DNA from 2 places in the Pseudoxanthomonas sp. LjRoot127 genome. Region 2 is predicted to be linked to the other one. Evidence: riboswitches for the same ligand, from Rfam matches in the RefSeq annotation. Region 2 holds a riboswitch; the other holds the start of a gene.
The links. Region 2 has a riboswitch for cobalamin ahead of btuB (TonB-dependent vitamin B12 receptor). Riboswitches for the same ligand answer to the same signal wherever they lie in the genome.
Positions count from the first base shown of each region.

Region 1: it holds a riboswitch for cobalamin, as region 2 does, so the genes downstream of both, ACSQ19_RS07480 (ribonucleoside-diphosphate reductase subunit alpha) here and btuB (TonB-dependent vitamin B12 receptor) in region 2, are expected to answer to the same signal.

Region 1 is NZ_CAXUQR020000001.1:1,593,476-1,601,246, forward strand. It holds gene ACSQ19_RS07475 (ribonucleotide-diphosphate reductase subunit beta) at 1-289, opposite strand, end outside; gene ACSQ19_RS07480 (ribonucleoside-diphosphate reductase subunit alpha) at 521-2,872, opposite strand; cobalamin riboswitch at 3,146-3,367, opposite strand; gene ACSQ19_RS07485 (BPSL0761 family protein) at 3,738-4,070, shown strand; gene ACSQ19_RS07490 (hypothetical protein) at 4,229-4,816, shown strand; gene ACSQ19_RS07495 (hypothetical protein) at 4,917-5,840, shown strand; gene hglS (2-oxoadipate dioxygenase/decarboxylase HglS) at 6,032-7,396, opposite strand; gene ACSQ19_RS07505 (sterol desaturase family protein) at 7,471-7,771, opposite strand, start outside.
Region 2 is NZ_CAXUQR020000001.1:1,158,475-1,166,245, reverse strand. It holds gene ACSQ19_RS05580 (glycerophosphodiester phosphodiesterase) at 1-211, shown strand, start outside; gene fabB (beta-ketoacyl-ACP synthase I) at 218-1,426, opposite strand; gene fabA (3-hydroxyacyl-[acyl-carrier-protein] dehydratase FabA) at 1,426-1,941, opposite strand; gene dinB (DNA polymerase IV) at 2,155-3,225, shown strand; gene ACSQ19_RS05560 (hypothetical protein) at 3,348-3,824, shown strand; gene btuB (TonB-dependent vitamin B12 receptor) at 3,866-5,731, opposite strand; cobalamin riboswitch at 5,857-6,077, opposite strand; gene ACSQ19_RS05550 (TfoX/Sxy family protein) at 6,286-6,654, opposite strand; gene ACSQ19_RS05545 (GAF domain-containing protein) at 6,651-7,136, opposite strand; gene ACSQ19_RS05540 (TMEM175 family protein) at 7,219-7,771, shown strand, end outside.

The DNA.
Region 1 (7,771 bases), 440 kb from region 2:
TGCGCGCCTCGGGCGCGTTGAGGTGCTGGTACAGGTTCAGCACCAGGTTGTTCGACACGATGGAATCGCCGGTGGCGAAGAACGCGACCAGCCGGTGGATCAGGTGGCGGTCGGCCGGCGTCATCTTCGCATGCAGGTCGGTGATGTCGATCTGGAAGTTGATCTCCTCCACCGTCCACGTGTTCTTGATCGCGTCGCGGTACATGTCATAAAACTGCGGATAGCGCATCGGGCGCAGCGTCAGTTCGAAACCGGGGTCTAGCAACATCTGCTTGGGGTGTACGGACATGGTGCGGTGGTCTCTTGGTTCCTTCTCCCTCCGGGAGAAGGTGCCCGTAGGGCGGATGAGGGTGCGGCGAAGGCAGCGGCGGCGACACGTCGTGACGCCGCCGTACCCTCACCCCAACCCCTCTCCCGGTGGGAGAGGGGCTCGATCAAGAAAGGTGGCGCGTCCTTGCGCCGGGAACGTCCGTGTTCCTGTTCCAGGGGTCGTCGGCCGGAGCCGGCGCAGGGGGAGCGGTTACTGGCAGGCCTCGCAGGCTTCGGGGTTCTCGAGCGAACACGCAATCGCCTCCGCCGGCGTGTATTCGCGCTTCGGCTCCACAGCGGCGGCGCTGCTGACCGTGGTCTTGGCGATGCGGGTGGCCGGGCGCGAACGCAGGTAGTAAGTGGTCTTGATGCCCCGCTTCCACGCGTACATGTACATGGACGACATGGCGCCGATGTTCGGGCTTTCCATGAACAGGTTGAGCGAGGCCGACTGGTCGATGAAGGCGCCACGGTCGGCGGCCATGTCGATCAGCGAGCGCATCGGCAGTTCCCACGCCGTGCGGTAGACCTGCTGCAACGTTTCCGGGATCTGCGCGATGCCCTGGATGGAGCCTTCCGCCAGCTTGATCGCGTCGCGTGTTTCCGGCGTCCACAGGCCCAGCTTTTTCAGCTCGTCCACCAGGTAGCGGTTGACCTGCAGGAAGTCGCCCGACAGCGTCTCGCGCTTGAACAGGTTGGACACCTGCGGCTCCACGCACTCGTAGCAGCCGGCGATCGAGGCGATGGTGGCAGTCGGCGCGATGGCGATCAGCAGCGAGTTGCGCAGGCCGTGTTCCTTGATGCGCGCGCGCAGGGCCTCCCAGCGGTCGGCATTCTCCGGCTTGATGTTCCAGGCATCGAACTGCAGTTCGCCGTTGGCCGCGCGGGTGTCGGCGAACGAGGGATGGCGGCCGCGTTCCTGCGCCAGCTCCACCGAGGTTTCCAGCGCATGGAAGTAGATGGTCTCGGCGATCTTCGCCGATAGCGCGCGCGCCTCGGCGCTGTCGAACGGCAGGCGCAGCTTGAAGAACACGTCCTGCAGGCCCATGCAGCCCAGGCCCACCGGACGCCAGCGCAGGTTGCCGCGGCGCGCGGTCTCGATCGGATAGAAGTTCAGGTCGATCACGCGGTCCAGCTGGCGAACAGCCAGGCGCACGGTCTCGGCCAGCTTGTCGAAATCGAACCAGGTGCGGCCGGTATCGGGATCGCTATCGAAATGGCGCCCCAGGTTGATCGACCCCAGGTTGCACACGGCCGTCTCTTCCGCCGAGGTGACCTCGAGGATCTCGGTGCAGAGGTTCGACAGGTGGATGACATTGCCCGCGCGCAGCGTCTGGTTGCTGGCTGCGTTGCACTTGTCCTTGAACGTCATCCAGCCGTTGCCGGTCTCGGCCAGCGTGCGCATCATCCGGCCGTACAACTTGCGGGCCGGGATGGTCTTGACCGCTTTGCCCTGCAGTTCCGCCTGCGTGTACGCCAGTTCGAAGGCGGCGCCGTACAGGTCGGTCAGCTCCGGCACCACGCGCGGATCGAACAACGACCATTCCTGGTCGGCCTCGACGCGCTTCATGAACAGGTCCGGCACCCAGTTGGCCAGGTTGAGGTTGTGGGTGCGGCGCGCTTCGTCGCCGGTGTTGTCGCGCAGTTCGAGGAAATCCTCGATGTCGGCGTGCCAGGTCTCCAGGTACACGCAGGCCGCGCCCTTGCGCTTGCCGCCCTGGTTGACCGCTGCGACCGAGGAATCCAGCGTCTTCAGCCACGGCACGATGCCGTTGCTGTGGCCGTTGGTGGACTTGATCAGCGAGCCGCGCGAACGCACGCGCGTGTAGCTCACGCCGATGCCGCCGCTGAACTTGCTCAGCTGGGCGATGTCGCCGTACTTGGCATAGATGGATTCCAGCGTGTCCTGCGGCGAGTCCAGCAGGAAGCACGACGACAGCTGCTCGTGCGTCGTGCCGCTGTTGAACAGCGTCGGCGAGCTGGGCAGGTAGTCCAGGTTGCCCATGCGGCGGTACAGCGCCAGCGCTTCCGGCACGTCCTCGCTCAGCGCGCATGCGATGCGCAGGAAGAACTGCTGCGGCGTCTCGATGACCTTGCGCGTGTGCGGGTGGCGCAGCAGGTAGCGGTCGTACAGCGTGCGCAGGCCGAAGTAGTCGAAGTGCAGGTCGAGCGAGGCGTCCAGCGCGTCGTTGAGCTTGCGCGCATTGGTCTGCACGAAGTTCAGCAGGCGGTCGTTGATCAGGCCGACTTCGTGGCCGCGGGTGACCGACTGCGAGAACGCATGGATCTCCTGGCCGGTGACTTCCTTGGTGATGTAGGCGGCCAGCAGGCGCGCGGCCAGTCGGCTGTATTCGGGTTCTTCGCCGGTCAGCAGCGCGGCGGTGCGGATCGACAGTTCGTCCAGTTCGCGCGTGCTGGCGCCGTCGTACAGGCCGGAGATGGTGCGCGTGGCCACGCGCATCGGATCGATGGCGTGCAGGCCTTCGCAGTTTCGCTGTACGGCGCGCACGATCTTGTTGAGGTCCACCGGCTCGCGGCCGCCGTTGCGCTTGGTCACGCTCATCGCGGTGGCGGTGGGCGGCGGGGTCAGCGAGAACGCGTCCTTCTGGGACGGAGTGGTGCCGGCGTCGGCGACGGCGCTGTCGGTCTGGGTCACGAGATTCCTCCATGCGTGGTGCACGCGGCGGCCCGTCCCTCGCGGGGCTGCGCAAGGCCGGATGGAGGATCACAGTGGGGAAGCGGCGTCGCAGGAGACGCGACCGCGCAGACGGACTGCGGGCGCCCTGCTTCGCCAGCCCTCTCCCCCCGGAGATTCCGCGGCCGGCACCGCGCGGTGTGCATCGCGCGGCTGTCGGCAGGTCTTCGGACTCATGGGCGCGAAGGGCGAGCCTTCTTCCTACGTCCGCCGCTTCCCGAGGCATGGGGCCTCAGTGCTGTGTGGCGGGTTCGTTCCCAATTACCGCTGCGGGGCAGTGCCGGAGTGGCGCGAACGCGTCACCGGCTTCCCGTTTTAATCCCGTGGCTTGCGACCACCGGAACCGACGGCCACAAGATAGTGGGGGTGTACAGAAGCGTCAACACCAAATGTTGTGTGGAACAAGGGACGGCCTTGCCATGCGGGTTCCACGATTTGGATCCGTCTCCCCGCTGGCTCTCCCACCAGCCTAATCCTGTCAGCTGAAGCTGGCGCGGGGTCAGCACCTGCTAGATGGTGTCAGTACGGGGGTCGACCGGCCCCGGAAGCCGCCTAGCCCCCGTCCGCGCCGGCGAACAGTGTCTGAAGGTACCTCGCGGCCTTGTCAGCTTGCCCAGCAGTCACGGTTTCCATGATCGTCCTCCCTCCAAGTGCCCTGATGGGAGTGTTCCGGGCGTGGAATGCGAGCCGGGGGCCGTCGTCGGGGATAATCCATTCCAGACCAGATATGACGATGCCCAGTGAACGTACCCGCGCGATCGTGTGGGCCGGCGGACTCTTGCTCGATATCGCGCGCGATCGCACGCTACCCGTGGCATTACGGCGGCGAGCCGTGGTCATAGCCCGTCACTTCCTCACGATAGACGATGTCTTCTTGATGGCCAATGCGATGAAGCAGAACTGGCATCGCACCATGCTCGCGCCACTGGAGCAAACCGAAGCGGAAGATGCCGGAGACCACGGTCCGCTCACGCTTCAAACAAGACTGGGCTGGCTGAAGCGTGAGCAGACGAGTCCAACGGTTGTCTGCTTCCGGAGACACTTCCAACTTCACCTGATTACGTAAGCGAATGTAGGCATGCGTGATAAAGGTGAACGCAGCGGGCGAGGTCACAGTTTCACAAAAATGGCAGGTGGTAGAAAGACCGCGCACCTGGTCATGCGGCGTGCACTCAATCGAGCCCATGGAAGAAAGGTGCTAACTCATCCTCAAGGAGAAGGAGCATGGCAAGAGTTCTACGGACGTCGATCTACACGTGCTGCCTGGTGGTCGCAAGCACACTCTTCTCGGCACACGCGGCACCGCCGGCAACCCAAGCCGACCTTGCCGCAGTCGACAAGGCGGCACTGCAGCGTGACCTGGCCGGTCTGGGCGCGCCCATCACTTCGCAGCGCAGTTTGTCTCGTCACCTCAGCGCAGGGGTGACCGAATCGCCGCTGGGTCGCCTGAGTCAGCCGGCGCTTCGACGCTTCCTAGCCAGCCTTCAGTTCAATGAGAGCGGGCTCACCACGTTCCGCTACACAGAGCTGGAGGCAGAGCTGACGCCCACGCAGATCTACCAGGTACTGGCGCTGTTCGGACAGCAACACCAGACACCCAAGCTCAAGCATGCTCGCCGCGTCACGCCTCTGGATGACGAACTCATGGGCGGCGGTATCCCGGGCGTGCAGCCGGCCAACTTCGAGTGCTATTTCGATCAGGTTTCCCCCATCGACTCGCCGTCCCAGTGCGGAGGCCATCATAATTACCGGTGCGCGAGTCCCGGGACCTGCTCACCTTCCCAAGAGCAGATTTGCACCAACAACTGCTAGTCTTCGAACATGGCGCGGCGAGCTTCGCCGCGCCATCTGGCGCGCTGGCATGCCATGGCGAGTCCAGTACTAGAGATCTTCCAGGAAGAAGGATCGCCTGATGTTGCGGACCGTACTTGTACACGGCGTTCTACTGGCGGCGCTGATGGCCGGCCCTGCCTACGCACAGGCCGCAGCCGAAGATCAGCGTAGCCAGCAGATCGAGAGCTTCCGTGACGAGGTCGCAGCGCTCCATACCTCGGGCCTGGATAGTGGCGGCCTTGAGTTCGCGCGCCGTGTGTCCAGGCACTACGAGACGCTTCGGGCGCACTATCGGCCCATGTCGTCCCTCACGGACCCAGAAGAGTTGCTTGATCTGTTCAAGGCAACCACCACGGCGATTTTCTACACGAACGATGCGGCCTACTTGCCAGATATCGTGGCAGCGTTCGATCTACTGGAGCGCCGGGGTCAGGCAACCGAGAAGGTGCGCTCCGACATGCGTAGCTCACTGGTACGGGTTCGAGCCTTCGATGAGATGGCCGGTCAAGGGTTGGCTAGCGAGACTGACGCTCCTGCGCTCAAGCATGCTCCGGGTCTGAACCAGGATTTGCCACTGGTCATTCGTGCTGACCGCAGCGGTCGACCTGTGGTGGAGAACTACCAGTGGCAGAAGGGTCTTTCTGTCATCGTGGTCTATGGGCCGCACTGCGCTCCTTCGAAGAAGGCGCTGACGGCGATATCCGCGGACAGAGAGTTGGCGGGGTTCTTCCGTAAGCGTGCGATTTGGCTGATGCCCGTGGATGATGACCTCCACGTTGCAGCGATGATGCAGCTTGCCAAGAATCCTGCGTCCTCAAATGTAGCGGTTGCCTACAACCGCTCGTCTTGGCCGCAGATTGAGAGCTGGACGACTCCGATGTTCTACTTCTTCAGGGACGGGAAGCTGACGGAAGTCCAGAAGGGGTGGCCTTCAGATACCCAGTTGGAGACGATCAGGCGTGGAGTTCTTTCAGGTGGTAGCGATAATGGTTCGGTGCGGTAGTTGCGACAATGCGCACCGACCCCCTTCGTGCCTAACCCGATGAGGGGCAGGCGCGGTGACGATGCTTGGGTGGAACGTTTTGGTATCAAGAATGCCGTTCCAATCCGACGCATTGGGCGTCCGGACTTCGTTCGCCCCTCACCCGCCTTCGGCACCCTCTCCCCGCTGGCGCAGGGAGAGGGGAAAGAGCGTCAGACCCGCAGCGCCGCGACCGACGCGTCCTGCGCCTGCGCGTACAGGGCGAACGGGTCGTGGATCTTCGCGCCGAGTGCGGTTTCGAACGCGTCCTGGTTGGCATGCGCGTCGTACGCGCGTTGTTCTCCGCCGCCGAGGTTGGACTGGAAGATGCCTGCCGCGCTGACCGGCAGGAAGTCCTCGTAGATGATCGGATCGACGACGGCATGACCGGCATCGACCAGCGCATCGGGCGATATCGCTGCGCGCTCGGATGCCGGCAGCGCGGCGCCCCGGTCGGTCAGGCGGTAGCGGAAGTAGCCCAGGCCTTCGCGGCGCAGCGTGGTCTCGTCATCCGGGAACGCCGCGAAAGCCGCCGCCAGCCGCTGCGGATAGTCGGCCGACGTGTTGCCGGCGCCGCCCGCCTGGCGCACCTGTGCGAGCAGGCGGTCGTACAACTCGCGGCCGGCCGGTGTCAGCGCCAGGCCGCGCTGCTCGATCTCGCCGAAGCGCGCGCTGTGGCTGCCGGGCACGAGCGTGCCGGTGGCGTCGGGGAAGGCGACTTCCTCTTCCAGTGCCTTGAAGCTGGTCTGGCGCAGCAGGATCGGCACGGCGCGGCGTGGCGGACCCTCGATCAGCGCCTTGGCCTGGATGCCGCGTCCCAGCATCGCGGCCTGCGCGGCGTCGATGTCCAGCGTGCGCGGGGTGAGGTGGTTGATGTGCGGGCCGCGGAAGCTGACCACGTCGGCCACCAGGCGGTGCAGGCCGTGCAGCGCGCGGTAGGTCTCCAGCGAGACGGTCGCATCGCCATGCCAGCGGAAGGTTTCCAGCACTTCGGCGACGAAGCGCTGCGCATCGTTGTCGTCCAGTCCGCCGTCCCGTTCGGCTTGCGCGACCAGCGCGCGCGCGTCGGCGGTGAAGATGTCGCGGCGGGCCAGGATCGCTTCGGCCTCGGCGCGCAGCGCGGCGTCCGCGATCAGCTCCAGCCGCAGCAGCGAGGTGAAGATGCGGAACGGGTTGGCGGCCAGCGCCTCTTCCGTCAGCGGACGGAACGCGGTCGCGTGCACCGGCACGCCGGCCACGGTGAGGTCGTAGTAACCCACCGGGTGCATGCCCATCAGCGCGAACACGCGCCCGAGCATCGCCAGCTCGGCCGGCGTCCCGACGCGGATCGCGCCGTGGCGCTCCAGGTCCAGGCGTCCGGTCTCGCCCGTGCGCTGCAGCCGCTCGGCCAGCGCAGGATCGCGTTGCAGCGTGTCGGCATTGATGTCGCCGACCAGCGTGATCAGGTCGCCGTACAGCGGCACCTCGGCGCGGTACATGTCGGACATGGCCTGGGCGAACAGGCCGCGGATGCGGTCGGGCGAAACGAAGGCGGTCATGGGATTCTGCGTGCGGGCGGCGTGGGGCCGCCGGGGGCGCGTATTGTCGCCGCCCGCGCCCGCCCGGGCCACTCTCAGTGCCCCTGGCGAACCTTTTTCCCGCTTCCCGGGAGGTATCCGGGCGGGCCGAACAGCGTCATGGCGACCTGCCTGATGCCACGCGTACGGCGCAGGTCGCGGGCCAGCTTCACCCAGGCATGGAACGCGATCTTCACCGGGTTGTAGCTGTGTACCGGCTCCACCAGGCCGTAGCGGATCGGCACGCCGGGACGTTCCTCGCGACAGGTGCCGAACAACCGGTCGAACACGATCAGCACGCCGCCGTAGTTGCAGTCCAGGTATTCCGGATTGCTGGCGTGGTGCACGCGATGGTGC
Region 2 (7,771 bases):
GGATGCCCGTAGCGCAGGCCTGCAGGTGTGGCCCTACACCTTCCGTCCGGAAAACCAGTTCCTGCCGGCGACACTGCGCCATGGCGACGAGCCGCGCACGCGCAGTGAAGCGGGCTCCATCGCCGAGATCCGGGCCTACCTCGCGCTGGGGATCGGTGGTTTCTTCACCGACGATCCGGCGCTGGGGCGTCGAGCGGTCGACGCCCGCTGAGCCGTCTCAGACGCGGCCGAACACGAGGCTGGCGTTGGTGCCGCCGAAACCGAAGCTGTTCGACATCACCGTATCGAGCTTCGCCTCTCGGCTCGCCTGCACGATGGGGAAAGCCGCCGCGCCTTCGTCCAGTGTCTCGATGTTGGCGGAGCCCGCGATGAAGCCGTCGCGCATCATCAGCAGGCAGTAGATTGCTTCGTGCACGCTGGCCGCGCCCAGCGAATGGCCGGACAGCGCCTTGGTGGACGAGATCGGCGGCAGGGCGTCGCCGAGCGCGGCGCGGATCGCGTCGAGTTCGATCACGTCGCCCAGCGGCGTCGAGGTGCCATGCGTGTTGAGGTAGTCCAGCGGCTTGGTGACGCCTTCCAGTGCCATCTGCATGCAGCGCACCGCGCCTTCGCCGGATGGCGCGACCATGTCGGCGCCGTCGGAGGTCACGCCGTAGCCGAGCAGTTCGGCATGGATGCACGCGCCGCGTTTGACCGCGTGGTCATAGTCTTCGAGCACCAGCATGCCGCCGCCACCGGCGATGACGAAGCCGTCGCGGTCCGCGTCGTACGGACGAGAGGCGTGGGTCGGGTCGTCGTTGCGCTTGCTCGACAGCGCGCCCATCGCGTCGAACATCATCGTCAGGGCCCAGTGCAGTTCCTCGCCGCCGCCGGCGAAGACGATGTCCTGGCGGCCGGCGCGGATCAGGTCCGCCGCCGCGCCGATGCAGTGCGCGGAGGTCGCGCAGGCCGCAGAGATCGAATAGCTCACGCCCTTGATCTTGAACGCGGTGGCCAGCGTCGCCGATACCGTCGAGCACATCGTGCGCGGGACCATGTACGGGCCGACCTTGCGGATGCCGCGTGCGCGCAGCAGGTCGGCCGCTTCGATCTGCCATTCGGCCGAGCCGCCGCCGGAGCCGGCGATCAGGCCGGTGCGCGGCTGGCTGACCAAGGCCTCGTCCAGGCCGGCATCGGCGATCGCATCGCGCAGCGCGATGTGCGCGAACGCGGCCGCGTCGCCCATGAAGCGCTTCTGCTTGCGGTCGATCTGCGCATCGAGGTCGATCTCGGGCGCGCCGCCGACCTGGCTGCGGAAACCGATCTCGGCGTACTGCGGGATATGGCGGATGCCGGAGCGGCCCTCGCGCAATGCGGCCGACACGGTGTCCGCGTCGTTGCCCAGGCAGGAGGTGATGCCCAGGCCGGTGATGACGACACGGCGCATCAGAAGCTCTCCGTCGACGTGAACAGGCCCACGCGCAGATCGCGCGCAGTGTAGATCTCGCGGCCGTCGACCAGCATGCGGCCATCGGCCACCGCCAGCACCAGCTTGCGGTTGACCACGCGGCTGATGTCGATCTCGTAGCTCACGCGTTTGGCGGTGGGGAGCACCTGGCCGGTGAACTTCACTTCGCCGGAACCCAGTGCGCGGCCGCGGCCGGGCGCGCCGATCCACGTCAGGAAGAAGCCGGTCAGCTGCCACATCGCATCCAGGCCCAGGCAGCCAGGCATCACCGGATCGCCGAGGAAGTGGCACTGGAAGAACCACAGGTCCGGATGGATATCGAGTTCGGCTCGCACCATGCCCTTGCCATGCGTGCCGCCATCCTGGCGGATCTCGGTGATGCGGTCGAACATCAGCATCGGGTCGTTCGGGAGGCGGCCGCTCTCGGGGCCGAACAGTTCACCGCGCGCGCTGGCCAGCAGCTGGTCGCGCGAGAAGGAAGCGGGGGCGTTCATTGCATCGTCCGTTCTGCGAAGCGCAAATAATGCACACATGTGCATACGCTTGTCTTGATGCAAATCAACCGGGTTTTTCCATACGCCGCCGTACCATCCGCGCAACGCAATTGCGGCAAGGGTTTCGCGCACATTGTCCGCATCTCCACACGCGACCGTATCGTTTCCGCGCGCATCCATGCGATCGCGTACGGCGGCCGATATCATCGCGTGATGCGCAAGATCATCCACATCGACATGGACGCGTTCTACGCGTCGGTGGAACAGCGCGACGATCCGTCGCTGCGCGGGCGGCCGGTGGTGGTGGCGTGGCGCGGCGAGCGCTCGGTGGTGTGCGCGGCGTCCTACGAAGCGCGCGTGTTCGGCGTGCGCTCGGCGATGCCGGCAGTACGCGCGGAACGCCTGTGCCCGCAGGCAGTGTTCGTGCCGCCCGATTTCGTTCGCTACAAGGCGGTGTCGCGGCAGGTGCGCGAGATCTTCTTCCGCCATACCGACCTGGTCGAACCGCTCTCGCTGGACGAAGCCTATCTCGACGTCACCGCGCCGAAGACCGACCTGCCGACCGCCACTGCCGTGGCCGAGACCATCCGCGCGCAGATCCGCGAAGAAACGCGGCTCACCGCGTCGGCCGGCGTGGCGCCGAACAAGTTCCTCGCCAAGATCGCGTCGGACTGGCGCAAGCCGGACGGACAGTTCGTGCTGCGGCCACATCAGGTGGAAGCCTTCCTGACGCCGTTGCCGGTGGAACGCATCCCCGGAGTGGGCAAGGTGATGCAGGGCAAGCTCAATGCCGACGGCATCCGTACCGTCGGCGATCTGCGTGCGTACACGCAGCATGAACTGGAAGCACGCTACGGCAGTTTCGGTGGCGGCCTGTACCGGCGTGCGCGCGGCATCGACGAGCGCCCGGTCGAGCCCGACCAGCCGGTGCAGTCGATCTCCTCCGAAGACACCTTCGCCACCGACCTGCTGTTGTCGGAACTGGAGCCGCACATCGTCCGCATCGCGGAAAAAGCGTGGCAGGCCAGCCGCAAGACCGAGCGCGTGGGCCGGACCGTGGTGCTGAAGCTGAAGACGTCCCAGTTCCGCATCCTCACCCGCAGTTTCACGCCGGAGGCGCCGCCGGCGTCGGAACAGGAGTTCATCGACATCGCGATGGCCCTGCGCGAGCGCGTGGACCTGCCTGCCGCGACGCGCTACCGGCTGGTGGGCGTAGGCCTGTCGGGTTTCCGCGACCGCGACGAGGTCGCCACGCAGCCAGGGCTGTTCGACACCGTCGCTTGATGCCGGTCACGGGGTGCTTGTGCACGCGGCGGCTGCCCGTTGGCAGTCCCTGCGCGCGTCTGCCAGCACGTCGCGCGCGTCGGCGATAGTCTCGGCGTCGTTGGCCTGAGGGGAGGCGGAAGATGGACGCGATTCGACAGGGTTCTGCGGCCGAGCTGTGGCAGGCGCTGGTGCGTGAGGCGTGTTCGCGCTGCGGACAGGCGCTGGACGAGGCGCAGGAGAGCTATCTGGTCTTCGTGCTGCTGCGGCACCAGCGCGACGGACACCTGCTGGCGCGCACACAGGCGCTGGAATGGCTGGACGCGCAGCTGCGCGTCGGCAGCGCACGCAGCGATGCCCTGCGCGATGTAGGCGACCGCTGCCTGCTGATCGCGGGCCTGTTTCCCGCGCTGGCGCAGCGGCGCCGCGTGAGCGTGGAGTACTTCGTCGACCTCGGTCGTGGCGCCTACCAGGGGGTGGCCGACAGCGGGCGCAGCGCCTATGCGGACCTGTTCACGCAATTGGCATCCACGTATCACCAGCTCGTGCACACGCTGCGGGCGGTACGTGGCGACGGCAGCATTCCCGTGTACGGACACCGCACCGGGCCTCTGCACTGAACGCGCCGGTGACCCGCGGAGGCGGGCCACCGGAAGCGACGTCACTCCTGCGGTTGGTAACGCAGGCTGAGACCATAGGTGCGGCCTGCCTGGTTGTACCAGGCGACCGTTTCGTACTCGCGGTCGAACACGTTGCCCACCTTCGCCTGCAGCGTCCATGCCCGCGCCATGGCGTACTCCAGACGCAGGTCCAGCGTGCTGTAGCCGCCCAGGCGGACGGTGTTGGCCAGGTTGTCGTAGCGCTCACCCGCGGCGTTGAACGTCACGCCGGTGCGGAACGCGCCGAACGCGCGGTCCACGTCGATGCGCGCGGTGTTGCGCGGACGGCGTGCCAGCAGGTTGTCATGGTTGAAGCCGGCCGAACGGTTACGCGGATCGGTGTGGCTCAGCTGCGTGGCGATGTCGAAGCCTGCGACCGCGATGTCGACGGTGAACTCCGCGCCGCGGATGCGGGCTTCGTCGATGTTGTTGGGCAGAAAGATCGCCGCGTCGTAGGAGATCAGCTGGTCCACCTTGTTCTGGTAGACGTTGAACGTCCAGTTCCAGGTGTCCGCGTACTGCGCGATGCCGAGGTTGACGCTCTCGGACTCTTCCGGCTTCAGGTCCGGGTTGCCGAAGAACGGATAGTACAGGTCGTTGAAGCTCGGTGCCTTGAAGCCGGTGGCCACGCTGGCGGTCAGCTTCAGGCCGTTGCCGAACCCGAACCCGTAGCCCAGGCTGCCGGTGGTGTGGTTGCCGAACTGCTCGTTGTCGTCGTTGCGGACGCTGGCCTGCAGCTGGTGCGCGCCGAAGCGGCCCTGGTATTCGACGAAGCCGGCGAGGTTGTCGCGCTGGGTGGCGTCGAAGGCGGTGGCGCTTTCGATCTTGTCGTCCTGCCAGTCAATGCCAGCGGTCAGCAGTTGGTTGGTGGCCACGGTGAAGTCGCCCTGCGCCGATGCCACGTAGCGACGCGTCTCGAAGTAGCCGGACGGCACATCGTCATGGAAGTCGTCGGACTTGTCGTCGTTGCGGCCCAGGCTCAGCAGCAGGTTGACCTTGTCGCTAGGCGCGTAGCGCAGCTTGGTGCCCAACACCTGCTGCACGGTTTCGGACCGGTTGGTGAAGCTGCCGTCGAACTCGCTCTCACCGTCGGCGCGCAGCGCGTTGGCTTCCAGCGTCAGCGTGTCGGTGAACGCGTAACCGCCGCGCAGGCTGGCCGAGGTGTTGCGGTAGCCGTCACGGTCGGGTTCGTCGGCGAAGCAGCCGGCACCGAACGGGTTTGCGGCATCCCCGCTGGTGCCGCGGCAGGCGTTGAAGCCGTCGGTGCGCGTATACGCAACGTCGGCACCGAACCAGCCGCGGCCGATGCCGCCGCCGATACCGGCGCTGGCTTCACGCGTGCTGTCGCTGCCCACGCCGATGCGGACGTTCGGCCGTACCTTGCCGGTGTTGCGGCGGGTGAACACCTGGATCACGCCGCCGATGGCCTCGGAGCCCCACAGGCTCGAGCGCGGGCCGCGCACGATCTCGACGCGATCAATCTGGTCGATCGGCAGGTCCTGCAGCGCGGGCAGGCCGGCGGTCGCCGAACCCATGCGCACGCCGTCCACGAGCACCAGCACGTGGTCGGATTCGGCACCGCGCAGATTGAGCGTGGTGATCTTGCCCGCGCCGCCCTGGTTGGCGATCGAGATGCCGGCGCGTCCCTGCAGCAGCTCGCCCAGCGAGCGCGCCTGGCTGCGCTGGATCGCCTCGCGGCCGATCACCTGCGCCGGGACCAGGCTGTCTTCGACGGACACCTCGGTGCGCGTGCCGGAGACGACGATCTCGTCGAGGTTGGTGGCGTCCTGCGCCTGCGCGGCGAGTGGCAGCGCCATCGCGACCGCGAAGGCCAGCAGGGAAGGGGAGGAAAGGGTACGGCTCTGCATCGGAACAACTCCATCGCGCGCCCCGCGCGCATTGTCGGCGTGGAGTCGCGATGACGGAGAGGGAACGTTGCGGACAGCGCGGCAGACGAGCGGCGGCGCGGCACGCCACGACGCCCTCCGCATCGCAACCAGTGGACTTCCAGGCCGGTCTCCGGGCTTGCGAAGGCGTGCGCGATGCACGCTGCCGGGGCGCCTTCCCATGCGTTGGACGCACAGTGGCCGATGCCGAGGCTGTCTTCGCCTACCGTTGCGGGGGCAGCGCCGGAATGCCGCTTGCGCGGGGCACCGGCTTCCCGTTTCAACCCGTGGCAGGAATGCCTGGGTCACCTGAAAGCGCGCGCATTATACGGGAAGCGTCCGCCCGCCACGTAGAGCGGAGCTTGCTCCGCTGCTTTTCGCCAACGGACGGTCTGGCGTCGAGCAAGCTCGACGCTACGACAGGAAGACCCGCGAGGGTTGCTTTCAGGAGGCGCATAGAGCCGAGCGTGCTCCGCTGCTTCTTTGCGTCGCAGGCAGGTGGCGTGCAGGATCCGAGATGACGCGAATTGTCGCGGTCAGTCGTCGCCGCGCGAATCGAACAGGTTCAGCGACGGACCCGCGTCTTCCTCGCGCTCGGTGTGCGTGGTCGTCACCGGGCCGGCGGCGGGACGACCGCGTGGCGGTGGCAGCAGGGCGGCGGCCGCATCGTAGGCCACCAGCAGTTCCGCGCGGCGGTCTTCGGGCAATTGCTGCCAGTGGCAGTCCAGCAGGGCGCCTTCCAGCGCGTAGAGCAGGTTGAGGCTGGGTCGGAAACCCGCACGCTTCACCCGGATGAAGGCTTCCACCGCGCCGACCGACTCCAGGTCCTCCTGCGTGCGCAGGCCGACCTGGCGAAGCCAGGCGGCGGACTTGGGGCCGATGTTGCGCAGCTTGGTGCCTGTCATGTCAGCGAGTCCACGAAAATGGCGGCGATGCGTTCCATGCCCGCCTGGTCGTCGGCATCGAAGCGCGCCAGGCGGGGACTGTCCAGATCGAGCACGCCGACCAGTTCGTCCCCTTTCACCAGCGGTACCACCAGTTCCGAGCGCGATGCGGAATCGCAGGCGATGTGGCCCGGAAAGGCCTCGACATCGTCCACGCGCTGGGTCTGGCGGGTGCGTGCGGCGGCTCCGCAGACCCCCTTGTCCAACGGGATCCGCACGCAGGCTGGTAGTCCCTGAAACGGACCGACCACCAATTCCCGGCCATCGAAGAAATAGAAGCCCGCCCAGTTGAAGTCGGGCAGGGCGTGGTACAGCAGCGCGGCGAGGTTGGCGGCGTTGGCGATCCGGTCCGGTTCGCCGGCCAACAGGGCGCGGGCCTGGTCGGCCAGCTGTGCGTATTGTTCCGGCTTGCTGCCGGTGAGCGTCTGGGAGGCGAATGACATGCCGTCGATTCTACTCCCGGCCTCTCGCGGTGGACCGATATGATGCATTCCATCGGCAACCCTGACGGGGACACGGGTGGGCATGAACGCGGGCGATGATGAAGCCGGGTGGCGCGGCCACGGGGTGACCCGGCTGGAGGCGTTCGTGGATGCGGCCTTCGCGTTCGCGGTGACCCTGCTGGTCATCTCCGTGGACCGCATCCCGGACAGCATCGGAGCGCTGCAGCAGGCGCTGAAGAACGTGCCGGCCTTCGCCGCCAGTTTCGCGATGGTGGCGATGTTCTGGTACGCGCACGTGCGCTGGAGCCGTCGCTACCGCCTCGGCACGGTGCCGGCCACGCTGCTCAGCTTGCTTCTCGTGTTCCTGGTGCTGGTCTACGTGTATCCGCTGCGGCTGCTGCTGGGCACCTTCTTCGCGTGGATCACCGGCGGCTGGCTGCCGATGCCGCTGACCGATGCCAATGGCGCGCGCCCGCTCGCCTTCATGTTCACCTTCTACGGACTCGCGTTCGCGTCGATGTCGGCCTGCATCGGCGGCCTGTACGTGCTGGCCTGGCGTGCACGCACGCGGCTGGGTCTGGATGGCGAGGCCGCCGCGAACGCCGCTGGCGAAATCGCCTCGCATGCGTACTTCG